DNA from 3 places in the Paenibacillus sp. FSL L8-0641 genome. Region 2 is predicted to be linked to each of the others. Evidence: predicted binding sites of a transcription regulator. Region 2 holds the regulator's gene; each other region holds the start of a gene.
What was found. Region 2 encodes Rex, which represses fermentation and respiration genes when NADH is low (regulators of the CRP and FNR family bind a similar motif). Its sites were predicted from a motif close to TTGTGAAATATTTCACAA; they were not measured.
Positions count from the first base shown of each region.

Region 1: the regulator Rex is predicted to act here: its motif matches at 4,887-4,904, upstream of MKY16_RS20920 (cytochrome ubiquinol oxidase subunit I).
Region 3: the regulator Rex is predicted to act here: its motif matches at 3,426-3,443, upstream of nirB (nitrite reductase large subunit NirB).

Region 1 is NZ_JBBOUW010000001.1:4,592,337-4,599,268, forward strand. It holds gene cydC (thiol reductant ABC exporter subunit CydC) at 1-669, opposite strand, end outside; gene cydD (thiol reductant ABC exporter subunit CydD) at 653-2,410, opposite strand; gene cydB (cytochrome d ubiquinol oxidase subunit II) at 2,410-3,423, opposite strand; gene MKY16_RS20920 (cytochrome ubiquinol oxidase subunit I) at 3,410-4,816, opposite strand; gene MKY16_RS20925 (response regulator transcription factor) at 5,220-6,878, opposite strand; gene MKY16_RS20930 (cache domain-containing sensor histidine kinase) at 6,871-6,932, opposite strand, start outside.
Region 2 is NZ_JBBOUW010000001.1:3,080,074-3,087,005, reverse strand. It holds gene dinG (ATP-dependent DNA helicase DinG) at 1-1,762, shown strand, start outside; gene MKY16_RS13705 (redox-sensing transcriptional repressor Rex) at 1,806-2,459, shown strand; gene MKY16_RS13700 (amidohydrolase) at 2,446-3,747, shown strand; gene MKY16_RS13695 (cell wall elongation regulator TseB-like domain-containing protein) at 3,785-4,309, shown strand; gene MKY16_RS13690 (hypothetical protein) at 4,756-5,289, shown strand; gene MKY16_RS13685 (AAA family ATPase) at 5,282-6,784, shown strand; gene MKY16_RS13680 (3-hydroxyacyl-CoA dehydrogenase family protein) at 6,921-6,932, shown strand, end outside.
Region 3 is NZ_JBBOUW010000001.1:772,373-779,304, reverse strand. It holds gene MKY16_RS03415 (exosporium glycoprotein BclB-related protein) at 1-452, shown strand, start outside; gene nirD (nitrite reductase small subunit NirD) at 521-850, opposite strand; gene nirB (nitrite reductase large subunit NirB) at 890-3,319, opposite strand; gene MKY16_RS03400 (spore germination protein) at 3,726-5,405, shown strand; gene MKY16_RS03395 (GerAB/ArcD/ProY family transporter) at 5,430-6,533, shown strand; gene MKY16_RS03390 (Ger(x)C family spore germination protein) at 6,526-6,932, shown strand, end outside.

The sequences.
Region 1 (6,932 bases), 1.5 Mb from region 2:
ATGCCCAGTCCGTCCGCTCAGCACCAGATCACTCATGCCGAACAGAGCATCCGTCAGGTCCTGATAGGCTTTACTCCGTTCCTGCTTGAACATTCGCCGTTTGGCGAGTGAGGTCCATAGTGAGATAGCTGGGGCAATAAAAAGCAAAAATCCTCCATATAGCGCCATAAGCAAGGCAAAGGTTCCGTCCATCCGTCCGAGCGCCGAGATGCCTGCTGCATAAATCAGCAAAGCCGATAGCGCAGGCAGAACTAGCTTCAGATAGATGTTTTGAAGCTGCTCAATATCCTCTGCCAGCAACCCCAATAAATCCCCTGTACGGAATTTGCTGCGGATCATCAGCGCCTGCGGTTCTACTGCCCGATATAAGCGTACCCGCATACGGGACACCAGACGCAGTGCGGCATCATGTCCTACCAAGCGTTCCAGGTACTGAATAACCGCTTTACTAAAACCAAATGTTCGCACAAGCACAATTGGAACGTACACCATTAATATATTTTCCGGTTTTAAGGCCGAACGGGTAATCAGATGACCGGACGTAAAAAGCAACGCGCCCGCACATCCAATGGCCAGCGCGCCCAAAAGAGCAGCTAGCAGAAAGGCCCAAAAATATTGTCTCAGATACGTCACAAACCAGCCTTGTCTGCTATTATCCGTTACTCTCATATCGTCCGTTCCCTCCTTCCGACATCCCCGTCAGCAATCGGTAATATGCCCCCTTACGGGCAATCAATTGCTGATGGGAACCTACTTCTTCCAGACGACCTTGATTCATCATCCAGACACAGTCCATATCTGGCATCCAATGTAGCCGGTGGGTGGCAAGAAACACTCTTTTGTGTTTCAAAACCGATAAAATCGTCTGTTTTAGCTCCCACTCTGTCTCAATATCCAGATGCGCCGTAGGCTCATCCAATAAAATGACCGGACGGTTACTGAGCAACGCCCGCGCCAATGCAATCCGCTGCGCCTGTCCTCCGCTCAACGTCCTACCCGCTTCACCAATGGACTCATTCATTCCACCCGGAAGACCGTCTACCAGTTCACGCAGTCCAACCGCGTCAACCGCCCACTCCACCTGCTGGTTGGATGCCTCCGGTTCATAAAAACGAATATTATCTGCCAGAGAAGCGCTAAACAGGTATGAATGCTGTGGAATATACGCAATATGCCGTTGCCATTCAGCTTTTGCATCCCCAGCCAATCTGCATCCATTCAGGAGCAGTTCGCCCGAAGTGGGATCAGCAAAACCGCCAAGCAGGCTAAGCAGCGTCGTTTTACCTGCACCGCTAGCTCCAACGATGCCGATCATGTTCATGTGCGGTTCAACATTGGCAGACACATGTTCAAGCCGAGCCGAACCGTCTTCATTAAGGAGGCACACATCGGACAGCTCAAGAATGTCCTGTCCCGTGATGTCCAATCCTTTATCGTTAGCTGCCTGTTTATTCGGCTCGGTCGCGTCATCTTCTTTACTGAGAATGGAGCGGATTGCTCCCCAAGCCTCCTTACCATCCAGTGAAGCATGATAGTCTGATCCCAACTGGCGTATGGGCATAAAATATTCTGGGGCCAGAATAAGCACCGCAAGCGCTGCCTCCAAACCCACCGAGCCACTAATCAGGCGCAAACCCAAGCCTACCGCAACAAAAGCGACCGATAGCATACTAAAAAAATCGAGGGCAAATGAGGAAAGAAACGCTACCCGCAGCGTGCGCATTGTTGCCGTGCGGTATTGGTCGCTGACCTTCCCAACCGTTTCCCCATGCTCTTGGCTACGACCCAAAAACCTTAGTGTCTGAAGTCCACGCAGCGAATCCGTGAAATGATGAGATAACAGACGATAGGAACGCCACTGCTTGTCTGCCTGCTTCCGCGCTGCCAAGCCGAGCAAAATAAAGAAGCCTACCAGGATCGGCATCGTAGTCGTCAAAATCACACCTGAAATGACATCCAATGTGAAAACATACACAAGTACAAGTATAGTGACAGCCATCATGTCAATCATTCGAGGAATGGACAGTTCCAAATACGTGCGAAAACGATCCATGCCGTCCAGCGCCAGCGTCACCAACTTGCCGCTACCTTCCTGCGCTGCAAAACCCGGCCCCCGTTCGAACAAACGTGCAAGCAGACGCTCCCGTAAGGAAGCGCCTGAAGCTTCAGCAAAACGGCCTGCTGTCCGGCGTTGCAGCCAGATCGCCGTATGCCTCGTTGCAAAAGCAGCGAAAAACAACGCCAGCGACGGCCAAGCCATCACCAGCGGATTTTGTTCAAACAAAATCGTAACAGCCTTTGCCAAGAAGACTGCTTGTGCAATCACCGCGGCCCCCTGGAGCAGGGAAAGGGCAGCCAGTAGCAGCATCACTGGCCGAATGCCCTTTAATTCAAACCATGCCTTATCCATTAGTATTCCAAATGATCCTTCTCACTGAGACGCTTATGGAAAACAAAATAGCTCCACGCCTGATAAGCCAGCACAAAGGGTAAAAGCGTTGCTGCAACAATCGTCATGGCTTTCAGGGTGTAATGACTGGAGCTTGCATTATAAATCGTCAAATCAAAAGCACTGTTAATCGAGCTCACCATAAATCTTGGGAACAAACCGACGAATAACGAAACGAAGGTCAGCAAAATCACTGCACCTGTCATCCCGAAGGCCCATCCTTCACGGCGCTGCTTCAGGAAGTACCACGTCAGCACATAGGCGACAATTCCGACTGCTACCGCAGCATACATAAAGGGACCGCGACGCGCAAATAAATCCGTTGCAAAATAAGTCCATACCACCATGCCCGCAAGTAAAATGCCCAATACCGGAAGAAATTTGGATGCCATCACGCGAGCACGATCCCGTACTTCTCCAATCGTCCGCAGAGAAATAAACGTCAGTCCGTGCATTAGGCACATTCCGACCACTGTCAGTCCAATCCATACGGTATATCCATTGAATACATCGGAAAATCCAGCTTTCAAATCCATGTTTTGCTGAATAGGTACACCTTTCACCAAAGCCGCAAAAGCCATACCGAACAGCATCGGCGGTAGAAAGCTGCCAATCAGAATGCAGGCATCCCACGTTCCTGTCCACCATTTTCCTTCAGCCTTTCCGCGGAACTCAAAAGAAACTCCACGCAAGATCAAACCTAGCAAAATAAACACAAATACGAGATAATATCCGCTGAACATAGTCGCATAAAAATGCGGAAAAGCGGCAAACATTGCACCTGCTGCTGTAATCAGCCACACTTCGTTGGCATCCCAGAATGGACCAATCGTATTGATCATCAAACGTTTTTGTTGGTCGTTACGCGGCACCAATCCTGTGGCCATTCCTACGCCAAAATCAAAGCCCTCCAGAAAAAAGAAGCCGGTAAACAGCACAGCGATCAATAAGAACCATAAATCATTTAGCGACAATGGTGTCACCCCCTTGAGCAAAAGGATCATGAATTACCGTTTGCTGATGTGGCTCAATATCTGGACCTTTACGAGCCGTACGGTAAAACAGAAACGCCAGCACACCTGTTAAAATTAAATACAATGTAGTAAATGAGATGAACGAGAATAGCACTTCTCCTGCCACAACGGTAGGCGAAACAGAATCTTTCGTTTGAAGCAAACCAAATACCGTCCACGGTTGGCGACCTATTTCAGTCATGATCCAACCTGAAGTATTCCCAATGAATGGAAGGGATATCCCCCATATCATCAGACGGAAGAACCAGCGATGTGAACCTTCCAGCTTTTTACGGAACGTCAGGTAAGCCCCGTATAAGGCGAGTGCAATCATGCCACATCCAGCCGCAATCATAATGCGGAAGCTCCAAAACGTGGTACGTACTGGCGGGATATAATCGCCCGGACCATACGTTTTTTCATATTGGGCTTGCAGCTCATTCATACCAGGCACAGAGCCGGTAAATTTACTATAGGATAGAAAACTCAAAGCAAAAGGAACTTTAATCTCAAAGGTATTTCCCTTGTTTCCAGGATCAATCCATGCGATAACGGTCCAAGGAGCGGGGTCACCACTGTTCTCCCATAATCCCTCACTGGCAGCCATCTTCATCGGTTGTGTTTTCACCAAATATTGAGCCTGTCCATGACCAAACAAAGGAATAGCAATGGCACTGATTAAGGCAACAATAATACTCAATTTAAAAGAAGGTTTAAAAAAGTCCATATTCTTTTTGTGCATCAGCTTCCATGCACTGATACCCGCGATCAGAAATGCTCCTGTCGCAAAAGCAGCAAACAATGTATGTGGGAATTCCCATAACAGTTGTTCATTCGTTAGCAGAGCAGCAAAATCTTTCATTTCTGCACGTCCATTTTGAATCTCATAGCCTACTGGACGCTGCATGAAGGAATTAGCAGCTAGAATCCACAATGCCGATAACATCGTACCGATAGATACCAACCACATACAAATTAAATGGACCGTTTTGGACAATCTTTCCCAACCGAATACCCATAATCCGATAAAGGTCGATTCCAGGAAAAATGCAAGCAGCGCTTCAATCGCCAGCGGCGTACCAAATACATCACCCACAAAACGGGAAAAGTCCGACCAGTTCATCCCGAACTGAAATTCTTGCAAAATCCCGGTGACTACGCCCAGTGCAAAGTTAATCAGCAGAAACGTTCCCCAGAATTGAGCCATTTTTTTGTACAAGTCATTTTTCTTAATAACATACATAGTCTCCATAATTGCCACCAATAACGACAATCCAATGGAGATCGGCACATAAACAAAGTGAAGAATCGTTGTGGTTGCAAACTGCAACCGTGCCAAATCCAATACGTCCATGATGTTGCTCCTCCCCCTGTACTTCTCTTAACATTGATTTATAGTGTCTGTAATCTGAAGTCTTCTACATTTGTGACAGTATTCACATTCTTACATATGCAGCGGTCACCTTTTAGAAAATGACTCACTCAACTACCTTCACCATGGTGTCATGATCCGGCTTCAGATTATCCCCATTATATAGAATAAATTTAAATGAAATAGAATCGAAAATGTGAACATCGTGTCAAAGCTGTGTCATAACGATGGCGATTTGATGAAAACAGCCTAAATCCCATAATAAATGTGACATTTCCTATTGATCTATCTTTTTTTCATCATGCAAAAAAAGCCTCTCTTCGTTCGGAGGTTGTACCTCCGACATCTGCAAGAGAGACTTCATAGCGTTATACCTAGGATTCTATCAACAGCCATCTGTTCCTCCGTTCTTTTGAACCCGATTTCGATAGGAGGAAGGTGACATTCCAGCATACTTTTTAAATTTACTATGAAAATAATCTGCGTTCGCATACCCTACGCGTTCCGCCACCTGGTGTACCTTAATTCCTTGTGCAAGCAACTCCCTTGCTCGCTCAATCCTCACCTTATCCAGGTAGGCATTAAAGGCCTCGCCAGTATGACTTTTGAACAATTTGCCCAAATAGCCACTATTGTAATTAAACATATCTGCCAGTAACTCCAATCGCAAATTTTCATCATAATGACTATGAATAAAGTCAATCATTTGTTTCATGATGATGTCCTTGCCACCGGGATCAGTCTGTCCAATCCATTGCAACACATGCTCCAGCGAGTGATCCACCAGCTCGCCCAATGTGGAATAAGCATATACATCGGTTATAAAGCTGGAGTGCTCCTCCAGCACGGTTCGACTGTGATCCTGTCCGGCTGCATACTTGTTCAACGCCAGTGTGAATGTTTGGGCGAATGCCGCCTTGATTGCGGATTCTGTGCGATAAATCCGCGGAAATTGGACTTCCATTTCCTTAATGACACGGGTTGCAGCTTCACTATTAGCCATATCTAGCGCATAGTACAGCTTTTCTGCATAACGTATGGGATCATCTGTGGCACTATCAGACGCTCCACTCATTTCAGTCTCGACTGTCTCCAATTCGTGTAGGTCTCCAGGAAGCATGACTCTTTCTGCCCGGAACAAAAACGTACGCTCCAATAATCGCAGTGCCTGCTCAAAAGATCTGGGAATGTCGTTAAGAATGGCTACAGGATCACCGGCAGCCGCATAAATTTCCGTTGCCCACGGCTTTAGGTCCTGTCGCCAAACAGCCAGTAACTGAACAGCATCTCTCTCCGTTTTTAACGTGGCGGGAAGCAAAAGACCCACATATATTCCAGCCTCAAACACGATACCTCTGCCTTGCTCATGGCACATTTCTGTTAGTCGCTGCTTTGCTGCCGACTGCCGGGCTTGCCGATCCCAGTCAGGTATACGTAAATCTATCAGAATAATCTGATAGCTACTCCAGTCCAATGCTGGTAACGCTGGCTGTTGTCCATGTTTTCCGTTACCGCTTTGATGTTCAGCCTGCTTGGATGCTCTGTGCAGAGAATCGCTGCTTTCTACAGCATTACGAGTATACTCTCGATGAACCGGAAACAATAGAGCTTCGATCCAATTACGCTCATGAGAAGGCGGACTTCCCCATTTGCCGACTTCTTTCTCATCCTCAATGTTTTGCCGTACCCGCTTCAACTCTGTCGTCATTTCTTCCTCATCAACTGGCTTCAGTAGATAGCCATCTACTCCGAAGCCCATGGCTTGCCGTGCATAATCAAAGTCTGCATATCCGCTTAAAATGAGAAAATGATACGGCTCCCCGTTCTTTTCACGTATGCTACGTATAACCTCCAGTCCACTCATCCCGGGCATACGAATATCTACAATGACTAGCTCCGGCCGATGCTCTCCGAACTTATCCAGAGCCTCGCGTCCATTCCCTGCCGTATCGACAATACGGAAGCCACAATCCCCCCAGTCAATAATGGAGGACAATCCTTCACGAATCGCTGGCTCGTCATCTACAATCATTGCTTTATACATTCGACTCTTCCTCCCTTGGTATGGAAAAGTATACGGTTGTTCCTACTTGTAATG
Region 2 (6,932 bases):
TACACCGAAGGAAGATTTAATTACAGCGGCTCAGATGATCGTCTGGTTGACGTTAACAGAAACCGGTGATGATGAAGAACTGAATCTGAGCAACCGTGGAGGGGATTTCTGGGAAACGGTGGCGAGTGATTCAGAGTCCTGTCTTGGTCGTTCTTGCCCATGGTTCCGCAAATGTTATTATCATCGTGCACGCCATGAAGCAGGAATAGCGGATGTTGTTATTACGAATCACTCTAAGTTGTTCACAGACGTCAAAGCCAGTCATCAGTTGTTGCCGAGCTATGAACATCTGGTGATAGATGAAGCCCATCACCTGGAGGAAGTAGCTGGTAAACACCTAGGTATGCATATGAAATATTTCACACTCGTGCATACACTGACGCGACTGTTCAAAGACAGCAAGAATGGACAACTGCCTTCACTTCGTCAACAGTTGGCGAAATCGGGGCACGAGAAGTCGGCAGATTGGGCCTCAACCATTGATCAGCTGTATCCGCTCGTGTTAGAGGTGAAGGAAACTTGGGACCTGCTAAGCGACAAACTGTTTGGCATGTTGCCGGAGCGAAGTGATGCGACACCGGGTGAAACAGGACAGTTTTCTTCCCGTCTCAAACCTTCGGCCAAGCCTGCAAAGTGGGATCAGGCGGGAGCTTTGGAAAATCAGCTATATGTAACGATGAGCGAAATTTTGCGCAAGGGCGACAAGCTGATGCTGGACGTCAAGGAAGAACATGACGATTATGCGGCGGATAGCCTTATTACAGATATCACGGGTCTGCTCAAGGATTTGGCGGGGATTCGAGAAAATTTGCGCTTTTTTATCCGACTCGATGATGAAACAACCGTATACTGGCTCGAGGCGAGCGGGCAATTCCGTAGTAAATCATTGCAATTTTATGCGGTACCCGTCGATGTGAGCCGCCAGTTGAAAGAAATGTTTTTTGACAAAAAAAGAAGCATTATTCTGACTTCTGCTACCTTGTCGGTAGATAAGTCGTTTCAGTACATGATCGATCAGCTCGGCTTACAGGAGGCCGCAGATCAAGAGCGGCTGATGACTTCGCAGCTCCCGTCACCCTTTAATTACAGGGATCAGGTGTTGCTGGTTATTCCACGGGATTTCCCAAGTGTGAAGGGCAGTGTAGGAGATGCACATTTTGTAGATATGCTCGTTAGCTCTCTAGGAGCGACTGCTCAGGCGACGCGGGGGAGAATGCTCGTTCTGTTTACGTCCTATCGGATGCTCCGGCAAGTGTATGAGCCGCTCAAAGAGGCCTTAGCATCCAGCGAAATTACTGTGCTGGGACAAGGCGTGGACAGTGGAAGTCGCAGCAAGCTAACCCGCCGGTTTCAGGAAGCGAAAGCTTCTGTATTGCTGGGAACCAGCAGCTTCTGGGAAGGCGTCGATATTCCGGGGAAGGCTCTGACTTGTCTAGCCATTGTTCGCTTGCCGTTTCAACCGCCGAATCACCCGCTGCTGGAGGCAAAAAGCGAACTGCTCCAGCAGCAGAAGAAGAATCCATTTATGAAGCTGTCTGTACCGCAAGCGGTCATTCGCTTCAAACAGGGATTTGGTCGGTTGGTACGTACAGCGAACGACCACGGGGTAGTTATCGTTTATGATACGCGTGTGATTGAATCCTATTACGGAAAGCACTTTTTGTACTCGTTACCGGGACCAAAAATGGAGCATATGCCATCGGAGCAAATGGTGCCCCGCATCGCCGAATGGCTCCAATCCGCCCCGGAGACAGAGGCATAACGGACGGACATAAGTATGTTCGTTACAATTAGGGGGAGCAAGTATGAAATCAGATAAAATTTCAGAGGCTGTCGTACGGAGGTTACCCGTATATTTACGTTATCTGAATGCACTGCACAAACGGGAGGTGGCTACGGTCTCTTCTCAAGAGTTGGGACAGAGGCTAGATTTAAACCCGGCCCAAATCCGTAAAGATCTTGCTTATTTTGGAGATTTTGGTCGGAAGGGTATTGGTTATGATGTTTCTTATCTCATTGAGAAAATACGCCATATCCTGAAAATCGACCAACAAATTAATGTAGTCTTGGTCGGAGCGGGTAATCTGGGGCAAGCCCTTTCGAATTATAACGCTTATTTAAAAGACAATATGAAGATTGTGGCGGTATTTGATGCGTTTCCGGATAAGGTAGGAACCAAGATCAATACATTGGTCGTGCAACCGATGGATGAACTGGAAGCGACTGTGAAAGAAAAAAACATTCGAATCGGGATTATTACCGTACCTGATTTTGAAGCACAGCACGTGGCTGATAGGCTTATTGATAGCGGAATTGGAGCGATCCTGAACTTTGCACCGACTACTCTCAAGGCACCAGCCAACATTCGGATTCATGCCACAGACTTTACAACTGATTTGCTTAGCCTCGCTTATTATTTGGAGGACGGAAAGGAAGAAGCACAATATGACAGTGAATAAATGGATGATTAAAAACGGATCTTTTGCAGTAAATGGACCAGAAGCAGGGGTAGTCCATGGTTTTATGATTGTGGAGGATAGTCGTATTACTTATATTGGCGAAACCTTGCCTGCGGGTGAGGAAGAGACGGAAGCGATCGATGGTAAAGGGCTATTGTTTTTACCTGGTCTGATCAATACTCATGGTCATGCGGCGATGTCTCTACTGCGTGGGCATGGAGATGATTTGGCACTTCAAGTATGGCTTCAGGAAAAAATGTGGCCTATGGAAGCCAAGTTTACATCTACAGACGTGTACTGGGGTACGTCCTTGTCTGTGCTGGAAATGCTGAAAGGTGGAACAACAACCTTCCTCGATATGTACGATCATATGGATGAAGTGGCTCGTGTGGCTGAAGAGTCAGGTATTCGTGCAAGTCTGATGCGTGGAGCAATTGGACTATGTTCGGAGGAAGAACAGCGAATCAAGCTGGCAGAGGCCGTGACTTTTGCACGTAACTGGCACGGTAAAGCAGACGGGCGTATTACTACGATGATGTCTCCGCACGCGCCATATACATGTCCACCTGCGTTTATTGAAAAATTCGTACAAGCTGCGCATGATCTGGACTTGCCACTGCATACGCACATGTCTGAGACGATCGCCGAAGTGGAGCAAAACGTACGCGACTACGGTTTGCGTCCGGTTGCACACTTGGATAAGCTTGGCTTTTTCTCCCGTCCTTCGCTTGTTGCCCATGGCGTTCATTTGAACGACGAAGAAATAGCTTTACTGGCAGAACGTGGTGTAGCGGTTTCCCACAATCCTGGCAGCAACTTGAAGCTGGCAAGTGGTGTGGCAAGAGTGCCTGAATTGCTGCGTGCAGGGGTTACGGTTTCTCTCGGAACGGATGGTCCTGCCAGCAATAATAACCTGGATATGTTCGAGGAAATGCGTCTGGCAGCACTTATTCACAAGGGTGTATCCGGTGACCCTACGGCAGTTCCTGCAAGTGAAGCGCTGCGTCTGGCAACGGAATACGGTGCAAAGTCGATTGGTTTAAAAGAAGTAGGAGCGTTGGCAGCAGGCAACAAGGCTGACTTTATCGCGTTGGATCTGAATCAGGCACATTTCTTGCCGCGTACAGATCTTATTTCCCATGCGGTATACTCTGCAAGCGCCAAGGACGTGGCTCATGTGTGGGTAGACGGTCGTCAGGTTGTGAAAAACGGCGAATGCCTGACTATGGACGAGGAACGTATCAAACATGAGGCACAAGCCGCCTTTGAAGGGCTGCTGTCGCGCTAATTCAGGTGTCACATCCCCTTAGAGAGGAAGCACGGGTTTGAAAAATAAGAAAAAATGGATAGCGGTCGCCATTTTGGCCGTGATACTGATCCTGGTCAGCATTTTCTGGTATTATTCCTATGTTACTCAAGACCAGGTGGCTGAGAAAAATGCCGCTATCATTAAGGCCAAGCAATCAGGTGGTCTGGTTAGCACGACTCAAACATGGAAGTCTGTGTGGGATCAGGTATATTGGGTGGTTCAAGGGAAAAATGCACAGAATGAAAATATAATGGTATGGGTTCCTTTTCAAAAAGTGGAGGGACAACCTAACGTACCTGCCGCAGATAATAGCGGTGTTCATACCGAGCTGCTGAAGAACGGAGTCGACGAGCAAAAAATGACGTCGCTAATTCAGCAGCAGCTTCCAGGTGTAAAAATTGTAAGCCTCCAGCCGAGTGTGTTCAATGGCGAATATGTGTGGCAGCTGTTTTACGATGATGGAAGCCATCATTACTATGCCTTTTACCGTTTTTCAGATGGGGGAGCGACGGGGGTAAAGTATACTTTGCCCAATAACTGAGCTGGTTGAGGATCAGCAGATGTGGAATGAATGACTAGTAAATGATTAAAAGCTCAAGAAAAAGACGTAAATGCGATGAAATTCGTATTTACGTCTTTTAGTCTTGCTATGCCGTAAAGATGAGCTGAATGCCAGCGAAGCATCTTTACCTACCCAACTTCTCTCCTAAGGCAAATTCATCTTTATGGCGGGCAACAGCGATCGTAAGATCAAATCCTACACGCAGCGTCCCACCTCCACCATAACCAAAGATTTTGCCTCATCACAACTCCTCCACACATTGCCTTCGATTTTAGATATACGTTATGATATACTATATTTTATAAGTGATAGACAAAAATGATAGAAAAAAGAATTGCTGATCACTGTAAGATCATGCAATTTGGTTGTTTGTTGACATTCGTCCCGTTTCTTCTGAGTTTTACATTTTGAGAGGAGGATGTTGTTTGAAATTGCGTGCAGTTCCTATCGTTGTGGCGGCAGTTTTGGCAGCTTTGCTGCTATTTGGGGGATGGTTCATTTACCGTCAGGTTACAATGCAAAGTCCTCTGGAAAAACTGGTTTCTCAATATCCAGGCGTGACAAGCGCTCAAATAGATATTAAACAGGATCAGGTTGTATTGAAACTAGATCTCAAACCGCAGGCGGATGTGGCCGGATTGGTCGATGTAGTTAAGCAAAAAGGACAATCCATCATTGGCAGCCGCACCATTAAGCTCGATATTGCAGACCGTTCCAATACAGCACTGAATCAATGGTGGTCTGAGGCTATGTTTCCTGTAGCCGAAGCGATGGAAAATAGAAAGTATACTCAAATTTCATCTACAGTTGAGCATATGAAAAAGAAAAAGACGGGTATCAAAGCTGATACCGACATGGATTCGAACAATGTCTATATCCGACTCAGCGAAGGGAAAGCGACCAAGTTTATCGTTTTGCCACGTCAATCTCAGCAGATGGGGGTATGGCCTAATGCCTAGATGGATCAAGGAAATATTAATCGGCATTGTGCCGGTAACCATTATATTTCTCGTTTTTATTGGGGTAAATATTATCCCTCTTCTAGTTGCTGGTGTGATGTTCAGCGGCTTGTTAATGCTCATGCATGCTCGTGGAGGCTTGGCCGTAGGTGCTGGGCAAGAACGTAAACGTAAAAAAAATGGCCCGGACAAGCTGACTTTTGAGGAAATCGGTGGGCAAGAAAGCGCTAAGCAGGAGCTGCGTGAGGCCTTGGATTTTTTGAATCGACATGATGAAATCTCCAAGTTTGGTATCCGTCCATTAAAAGGCGTTTTGCTCACAGGTCCTCCGGGAACAGGAAAAACACTGATGGCTAAGGCAGCGGCACACTATACTAATTCTGTTTTTGTTGCAGCCTCAGGTAGTGAATTTGTTGAAATGTACGTTGGTGTTGGAGCAGGTCGTGTTCGTGAGTTGTTCAGGGAGGCACGTACTCGTGCAGCCAAGGAAAAGAAGGAAAATGCAATTATTTTTATTGACGAAATCGACGTTATTGGTGGTAAACGTGAGGGTGGACAGCAACGAGAATATGATCAGACTTTGAATCAGTTGCTGACAGAAATGGATGGTATTTATTCGGTAGATACACCGCGGATTTTGATCATTGCGGCAACAAACCGTAAAGAAATGCTGGACAGCGCCTTAACGCGTCCAGGGCGTTTTGACCGTCATATTCAAGTGGATTTGCCTGATAAGAAGGGCCGTCTTCATATTCTTAAAATTCATGCCAAAAACAAACCGATTCAGGAAGATGCGAATCTGGATAAAATTGCTGAGGAATCTTATGGGTTTTCTGGCGCACAGCTGGAGAGCGTAATGAATGAAGCGGCAATCTATGCAATGAGACAGGATCAGAAAATGATTGCACAGAAACATCTGTCGATGGCAATTGACAAAGTGATGATGGGTGAAAAGACAGATCGAGAATCGACCTTGGAAGAGAAAAAACGTGTAGCGATTCATGAACTAGGACATGCTATTATGGCCGAAATTGTTCGTCCTGGTAGCGTAAGCCAGGTAGCACTTAGCCCACGTGGGAAAGCGCTTGGGTATGTGCGTCACAATCCACAGCAAGAGCAGTATTTATACACCAAGCAGTACCTGGAGGAGCAGATTATGATCTCGCTCGCAGGGGCTGCGGCAGAAGAAATGTACTATGGCGGTCGAAGTACCGGCTCTAGTAATGATTTTGAGCAAGCACTGAACATCGTTCATACGATGATGACTTCCGGTTTGACTTCACTTGGCATTATTAACATGGAAATGGTAACGAAAGAAGAACTCATGCGGGAAAATGGCGAGATTATGGCTGACCTGCATACCCGAACTTTGGAACTGCTGGAAAAGCATCGTCCTGTGTTCGACAACTCACTTGACATCCTGATGAAGGAGGAAACTTTGTCTGGAGACCAATTTAGATGTCAATTTAGTGAAAATGCTTTATTACCAGCATAATTTTTTATGCTGGTTATTTTTTTTTACTTTTAGTCCGTGCTAAGATATTATTATCTATTGGGACATAAACATGTATTTTTCGACAAAGAAGGATACAATATATGAGAGTGACCAGGAAAGGGTGGAGTAAAGAATCATGCAATTCAAA
Region 3 (6,932 bases), 2.3 Mb from region 2:
GAACCACAAGTTTGATCGGCTTCGGAAGCTCAGCTACAGGTATTGGCCTCGTAGGCGATACCATTGACCTCACAGGTACGCTTGTAGGACCGCTTATTAACTTTGCTTTTTCCGTACCACGGGATGGCGTAATTACCTCTATTGCTGGTTACTTCAGTACAACAGCTGCTCTGACCCTCTTAGCATCATCCGTTAGCATTACTGCCCAGTTGTTTAGTTCCCCAACACCTAATAATTCCTTCACAGCGATTCCCGGAGCTACCGTTATATTGACTCCCCCACTGACTGACATTGTTGCTTTGGGAACGATCTCTAGTGGTATTACTACCGAATTGGCTATACCCGTAACCGCGCAGACCCGTCTACTTATGGTCTTCTCAGCAACGGCTACAGGAGCCTCCCTCCTCAACACCGTGGTGGGTTATGCGAGTGCAGGCATTACCATTACCTGATCCAAGCCGAAAAGGGCCCAACAGGATTGTCCTGTTGAGCCCTTTTTATTTGTATTCCATCAGATGAACTAAACCGTTTCGAGCGATATTTTTACTTCTTCTCCCTCTTCACAAACAGCGAACGTTTTAACTTGTCCGTGATCAGGCTCTTGAACGATGCCTGTCTGCAGGTCAATTTTCCAGTCATATAAAGGATCATAGATATAATGACCAGATACTATCGCCTCTGTAAGAGGACCTCTTTTGGGATGAGGATTGATATTTTCAACGGCATAAAGCTCATTCTCCGAAGTGCGAAAAACAGCAATTTCGACACCTTTGATGTGGATGGTACGTCCTATTCTGATCGGAAAATCCTTACTGTGACCGACGACAAGCCATTCGGCATTTTTGATCATTTGCTTGATTGCTCCCTTCCTCAGGCATTTTAGATACAATTACACAATAGACGGGGTGACAACCTCGAATAAATTTTTGCGTGAATCCTCATCATTGATGATCTTTTTCCAAGGGTCTTCGACCTGTTGCAGTGCAAATTCGATACGTTCTACTAAAGCTTGGCGATTAGCTGTATCCTGAACGACTGCTTTCTGAATCTCTTCCAGACCGATCCGTTCCACCCACTCCGAAGTACGTTCCAGGTATTGTCCTGTTTCGCGGTAGAGTTGCATTACGCTACCTACAATATCAATCAACTCGGCGTCGGTTTTCACTTTACAGAGTGAATCAGCCAACCGTGCTTTAATACCGCCATTACCACCGATAAAGATCTCCCAGCCCCCATCATTACCTACGATTCCGATATCTTTGGTACATGATTCCGCACAGTTGCGTGGACATCCATTAACCGCTAATTTGAATTTTGCCGGGAAATCCAGTCGTTCGAATTTCCGTTCCAACACTTCTCCCATTCCCATCGAGTCCTGTGTACCAAACCGACAAAATTGCGATCCAACACAGGTTTTAACCGTACGAAGTGACTTCGCGTAGGCATACCCCGACGGCATATCGAGTTCTTCCCATACTTTAGGCAGATCCTCTTTACGGACACCGATCAAATCAAGCCGCTGTCCTCCTGTTACTTTAACGACCTTAACGTTGTATTTAAGAGAAACATCTGCTATCTTCTTCAAATCTTCTGGGGTCGTTACACCGCCGTACATTCTAGGAACAACTGTAAACGTTCCATCCTTTTGAATGTTTGCGTGCAATCGCTCATTTACAAAACGGGAATCCCCCTCATTTTCATAGGTGTCCGGGTTAATCATTCCCAGATAGTAATTCAGCGCCGGCCGGCATTTGGAGCAACCTTCATCATTATGCCAACCCAGTACATTCATAACTTCACGCGTTGTTGTCAGCCCTTTGGTTTTGATCGCTTCCACAATCTCGTCCCGGCTCAATGTTGTGCAGCTACATATTCCTTGCTTGGCTGACGTCTTGAAGCTGTCTCCAAGAACATATTGTAGAATCTGCTCCACGACCGGCTTACATCCTCCACAAGAACGAGTTGCTCCGGTACATGCTTTAATTTCATCGACTGTAGTCAGCCCATTGTCATTAATTGCATCAACAATGGCCTTTTTAGTAACACCGTTACAGCCACACACAATTTCATCATCGGCCATCGTTTCAGCGGATGATGTTTTCGACCCGTGATTGCTGCATCCAGTACCCATGAGCTGTCCATATATTTCATCTGTCATCAATGTTTGCTGACGCACATATTTTTGCAGGCTAGCAGATTCGCTCACATCGCCAAACAGTACAGTTCCAACAATCTTATTTTCACGAAGCAGCACTTTTTTGTAGGTCCGCTTCCACTCATCTTTTGCAACAATCACCGTATGTTCAGGCTGGGTTATGAATTCGCCAGCTGAGAAAACATCCACCCCTGAAATTTTGAGCTTGGTGGAAACCACCGATCCCATATAACCTTCAGTTTCCGCGCCTGCCAAATGTTTGGCAATGACACTTCCCTGCTCAAACAGCGGAGCTACCAGACCATAACAGATTCCGCGGTGTTCAACACATTCCCCTACAGCATATACATCCGGCACAGAGGTTCTCATCAAATCATCGACTACAATACCACGGTTCGTTTCCATACCACTTTGCACAGCTACCTGAATATTAGGCTTGATCCCAACCGCCATAACGACCAAATCCGCTTCCAGCTCGCTTCCGTCTGAAAACCGCAATCCTTGTACGCGATCTTGACCGTACACCTCCGAAGTTTGCATTTGCATAGCAAACTTGATTCCTTGGCGTTCTAGTTCTGCTTTTAGCATCGCAGAGGCTTCCCGGTCTAGCTGACGTTCCATCAAATCTTCCATTAAATGAACGACCGTAACATCCATCCCCAGATTGACCAGGCCTTTAGCTGCCTCCAGCCCCAACAGACCTCCACCAATGACAGCGGCCTTTTTATAGGTCTTTGCCGCTTCCAGCATTGCCGAGCAATCGGCGATATCTCGGAAACCAATAACTCCCGGTAATTCTTTACCCGGAATAGGCAGAATAAACGATTGTGAACCAGTAGCCACCAAAGCCACATCGTAATCAATTTCCAGTCCGTCTTCGGTGAGAATCTTCTTGTTCTCACCGTCGATACTTTTAACCATTTTTCCTGTATATAAAGTAATCCCTTGATCCGCATACCATTGCAAATCGTTCAGTATGATATCATCTATTGTTTTACTACCTTCCAACACATAAGAGAGCATGATCCTGTTATAGTTCGGATGCGGCTCACTTCCCAGGACTGTAATTTCATATTTATCTGTTAATTTTAAAATTTGTTCGACCGTATTGATACCAGCCATCCCGTTCCCTATAACCACAAGCTTCTTTTTACTGTTTATCATATACCGGTTCCTCCATTCATTCGACGCTACTTCCTATCCGACGACATCTCTACGTTTCTAATGAATATTGTTTATGCTTCTATTTTAATACAGCAGATAGAGCTATATGTGACTAGAATCACAATGTAGTTAAAATTAAGAATATTTAGGGATTTCCCTATTCCGTTTCAAGGGATTTTGCTCCATTCTCTACACTGGCTCTCAGTGCTAGATAGCTCTATAACAACAACAGAAGTGTTTCGTGTGAGATCTGCCGTAATGATTAGATTTAAAAATAGTGTAGTTGATGATCATTTGCTCTGGTCATCGAACGAATCTTTCCAGTTCATGTGTAAATACAACCTTTATAAGGAATACTTTAGGGACAACTTGTATCTTAGAATTGATTCGTTTGGAGGTGGTCATCTTGTGGTCTAAAATAATTTCTTATATTCCGAGCTGGAGTATACTCTTTCAAGCAGGCCTCGCGTTGATTATTCCTTTAGGGATTTATTATATAAACACCTCGATTTATTCGTTTGTCGGTAGTAAGGGAGCGAAATCCAAACATTCTTCCGGTCGGCCGCTCTCCGATGAAAATAACGAAGGGCACCTTGATCAACAGAATAAACCAAACTCTAAAATTACAGGGAATTACGATTCCGATTTAAATTCGATCCGAGAGTCTATAGGCGGAAATAGTGATGTGCATTTTCGTGAGTTTATGTTGAAAAAATTTCATGCTCGGTCCGTATTAGTCTTCATAGAAGGCATGCAGGATGAAAAGCTTATGAGCAATCAGGTATTGGAGGTCTTGATGTTTGAGGGCCAGCAGGACCAACAGGAACAGCCGGAAAGTATAAGTAGCTCTTTTATAAAAGATAGCTTGATGCCACTTACGCAAATTAGTGAAGTTACCAGTATGGAGGAACTGCACGAGTTCATCCTTTTAGGTCATACTGCCTTATTAATTGAAGGAATGAAGGAAGCACTACTGGTAGGCTCGCCTAATGGCGCCATTCGCTCCGTCAATGAACCAACCTCTGAAGCACTACTTCGGGGTCCCAGAATCGGTTTTACGGAAGTATTAAGTGAAAATACTTCGATGCTTCGACGCCAGGGCTTAAATAAAAGTCTGGAAATGAAGAAATTTCAAGTGGGAAGCCGAATCAAAAAGGATCTGGTTGTCGCGTACATCAAGGATATTGTGAATCCGGATCTTCTTGAAGAAGTAAACCGCAGAATATCAAAAATAGATATGGATTTTTTGGCTGAATCCGGTTATGTGGAGCAACTCATCGAAGACAATTATTTAAGTCCGTTCCAGCAGGTTCACAACACAGAGCGACCCGACCGTGTCATTAATGCATTACTGGAAGGAAGAATAGCCATTCTTCTGGACGGGACTCCCTTTGCACTTATTGTCCCGGTGACCTTCAGTATGCTGCTTCAATCTCCCGAGGATTATTATGAACGCTGGATTCCAGGTTCACTTTTACGTTTGCTGAGATTTTTTGGAGCTTTCATAGCGCTGATGGGCCCTGCTTTGTATATCTCTTTTATTTCATTTCATCCCGGTTTGATTCCGACCAAGCTGGTCATTAGCATCATTCAGACCCGTCAAGGCGTCCCTTTTCCTTCCGTCATTGAAGTCATGATTCTGGAAATTTCGATTGAAATCCTGCGGGAAGCCGGCATCCGATTGCCCAAACCCATTGGTCCTGCAATGGGCATTGTGGGAGGCTTGGTCATCGGCGACGCTGCTGTAAATGCGGGCATCGTCAGCCCCTTCCTGGTGATTGTGGTTGCGGTAACTGCCATTTCTTCATTTTCGATACCGACATACAGTGCGGGCATTACCTTGCGCCTACTGCGTTTCGTCGGCATGCTCTTTGCAGCAATCCTGGGGATGCTCGGAACCATATTGTTCTTTCTGTTGATTTGTATCCATCTGACGAAATTGAAAAGCTTCGGCGTCCCATATGTGACTCCCTTTTCCCCGATGCGTCTAAGCGACTTGAAAGATATGTACATCCGAGCTCCTATATCTCTAATGAAACGAAGACCTGTTATGATGAAAACGCAGCAAAAAAGGCGTAGACCATGATGCCAAGACGAAGGAGGAGCTACTGTGTTTAGACGCTCTGATGACAAGATCACGACGAAGCAGGCGGCTGTATTCCTGACCAATACCGTATTGGGCGCAGGGATTTTGACACTGCCGAGGGGTGTAACTGAACAAGTACAGACTCCTGATGCATGGCTTTCTGTCCTCATCGGTGGAGGTATTGTCATATTCGTCGTCTGGGTCATGGTGAAATTAAGTCAACAGTTTCCCGGAAACACCATATACCAATACTCCAGAAGAATTGTAGGCACTGTTCCGGGAGGAATCTTAAGCGTGCTATTGATTATATACTTTATAATCATTGCCGGCTTTGAAATACGTGTGTTAGCTGAAGTGACCATGTTTTTTCTACTCGAAGGCACACCCATCTGGGCGATTGTGATTCCATTTATCTGGGTAGGGAGTTATTTAGTTTTTGGAGGCATTAATCCCATCGTGCGACTGTACCAGATTGTACTTCCAATCAGTCTTTTCTTTCTGCTTTTTTGTTTTCTCTTTAGCTTAAGGATTTTTGAAATTGATCATCTTCGTCCCGTATTGAGTGAAGGGGTTTTGCCCGTCATCAAGGGGCTGAAATCAACTATCCTTGTTTTCAGTGGATGTGAAGTCGTCATGACACTGGTCGCTTTTATGCAGCACCCCGAGAAGGCATTTAAGGCCATGGTAGTGGGGATCAGTATCCCTTTAATTTTGTACTTTTTGACCGTAGTTATGGTCATCGGCGGGCTATCGGTAGATTCCACTGTGACAAGTACTTGGCCTACCATTAATTTGATGCGCAGTTTTGAAATCCCTGGATTTCTTTTTGAACGTCTAGAGTTTCCACTGCTAGTGATCTGGATGATGCAAATGTTTTGTAATTCCTGCAGTTTTTTCTTCAATGCATCCTTAGGTGTTTCACAGGTGTTTGGTTTTAAATATCGTTATGCGGTTTTCGGTTTAATCCCGCTAATCTTTATCTCCACAATGACTCCTGTTCGTATGATGGAAGTGTTTAGCCTGGGCGATGCGATCGGATATATGGGAATCCTATTATTTATTTTGATTCCGGTATTTCTCTCCATTGTGTTCATGATCAGGAAGAAGGGAATGAAGCAAAATGTGTAGACGACCTATCCTATCTGTACTGCTTGCCTTTATTCTTCTGGTGACTCAAGTCGGTTGTTGGAGCAGCAAAGAAGTAGAGGAACTTAGCATATATACAGGACTTTCTCTGGATAAGGGGGAGCTCACTCCATTGGAACAGGATCTGGAGAAGAAAGGTAGCCGTTACTTCAAGAAAAATAAAATTACGGCCAGCGTACAAATCGTCCCCAAAAAATCATCTGGAAGCCCAAACCAACAAGGCGGAGGAGGGGGACAAGAGCCAAACTATAACAACATAACTGGCACAGGAGATTCTTTGCTTGAAATCTTCCGGCAGCTCTCTCTCCGTTTGGATCGCCCCGTTATTGGCCACCATCTAAAGGTCATGGTGGTTGCCACCGATTTGGCGAAAGAACAGAC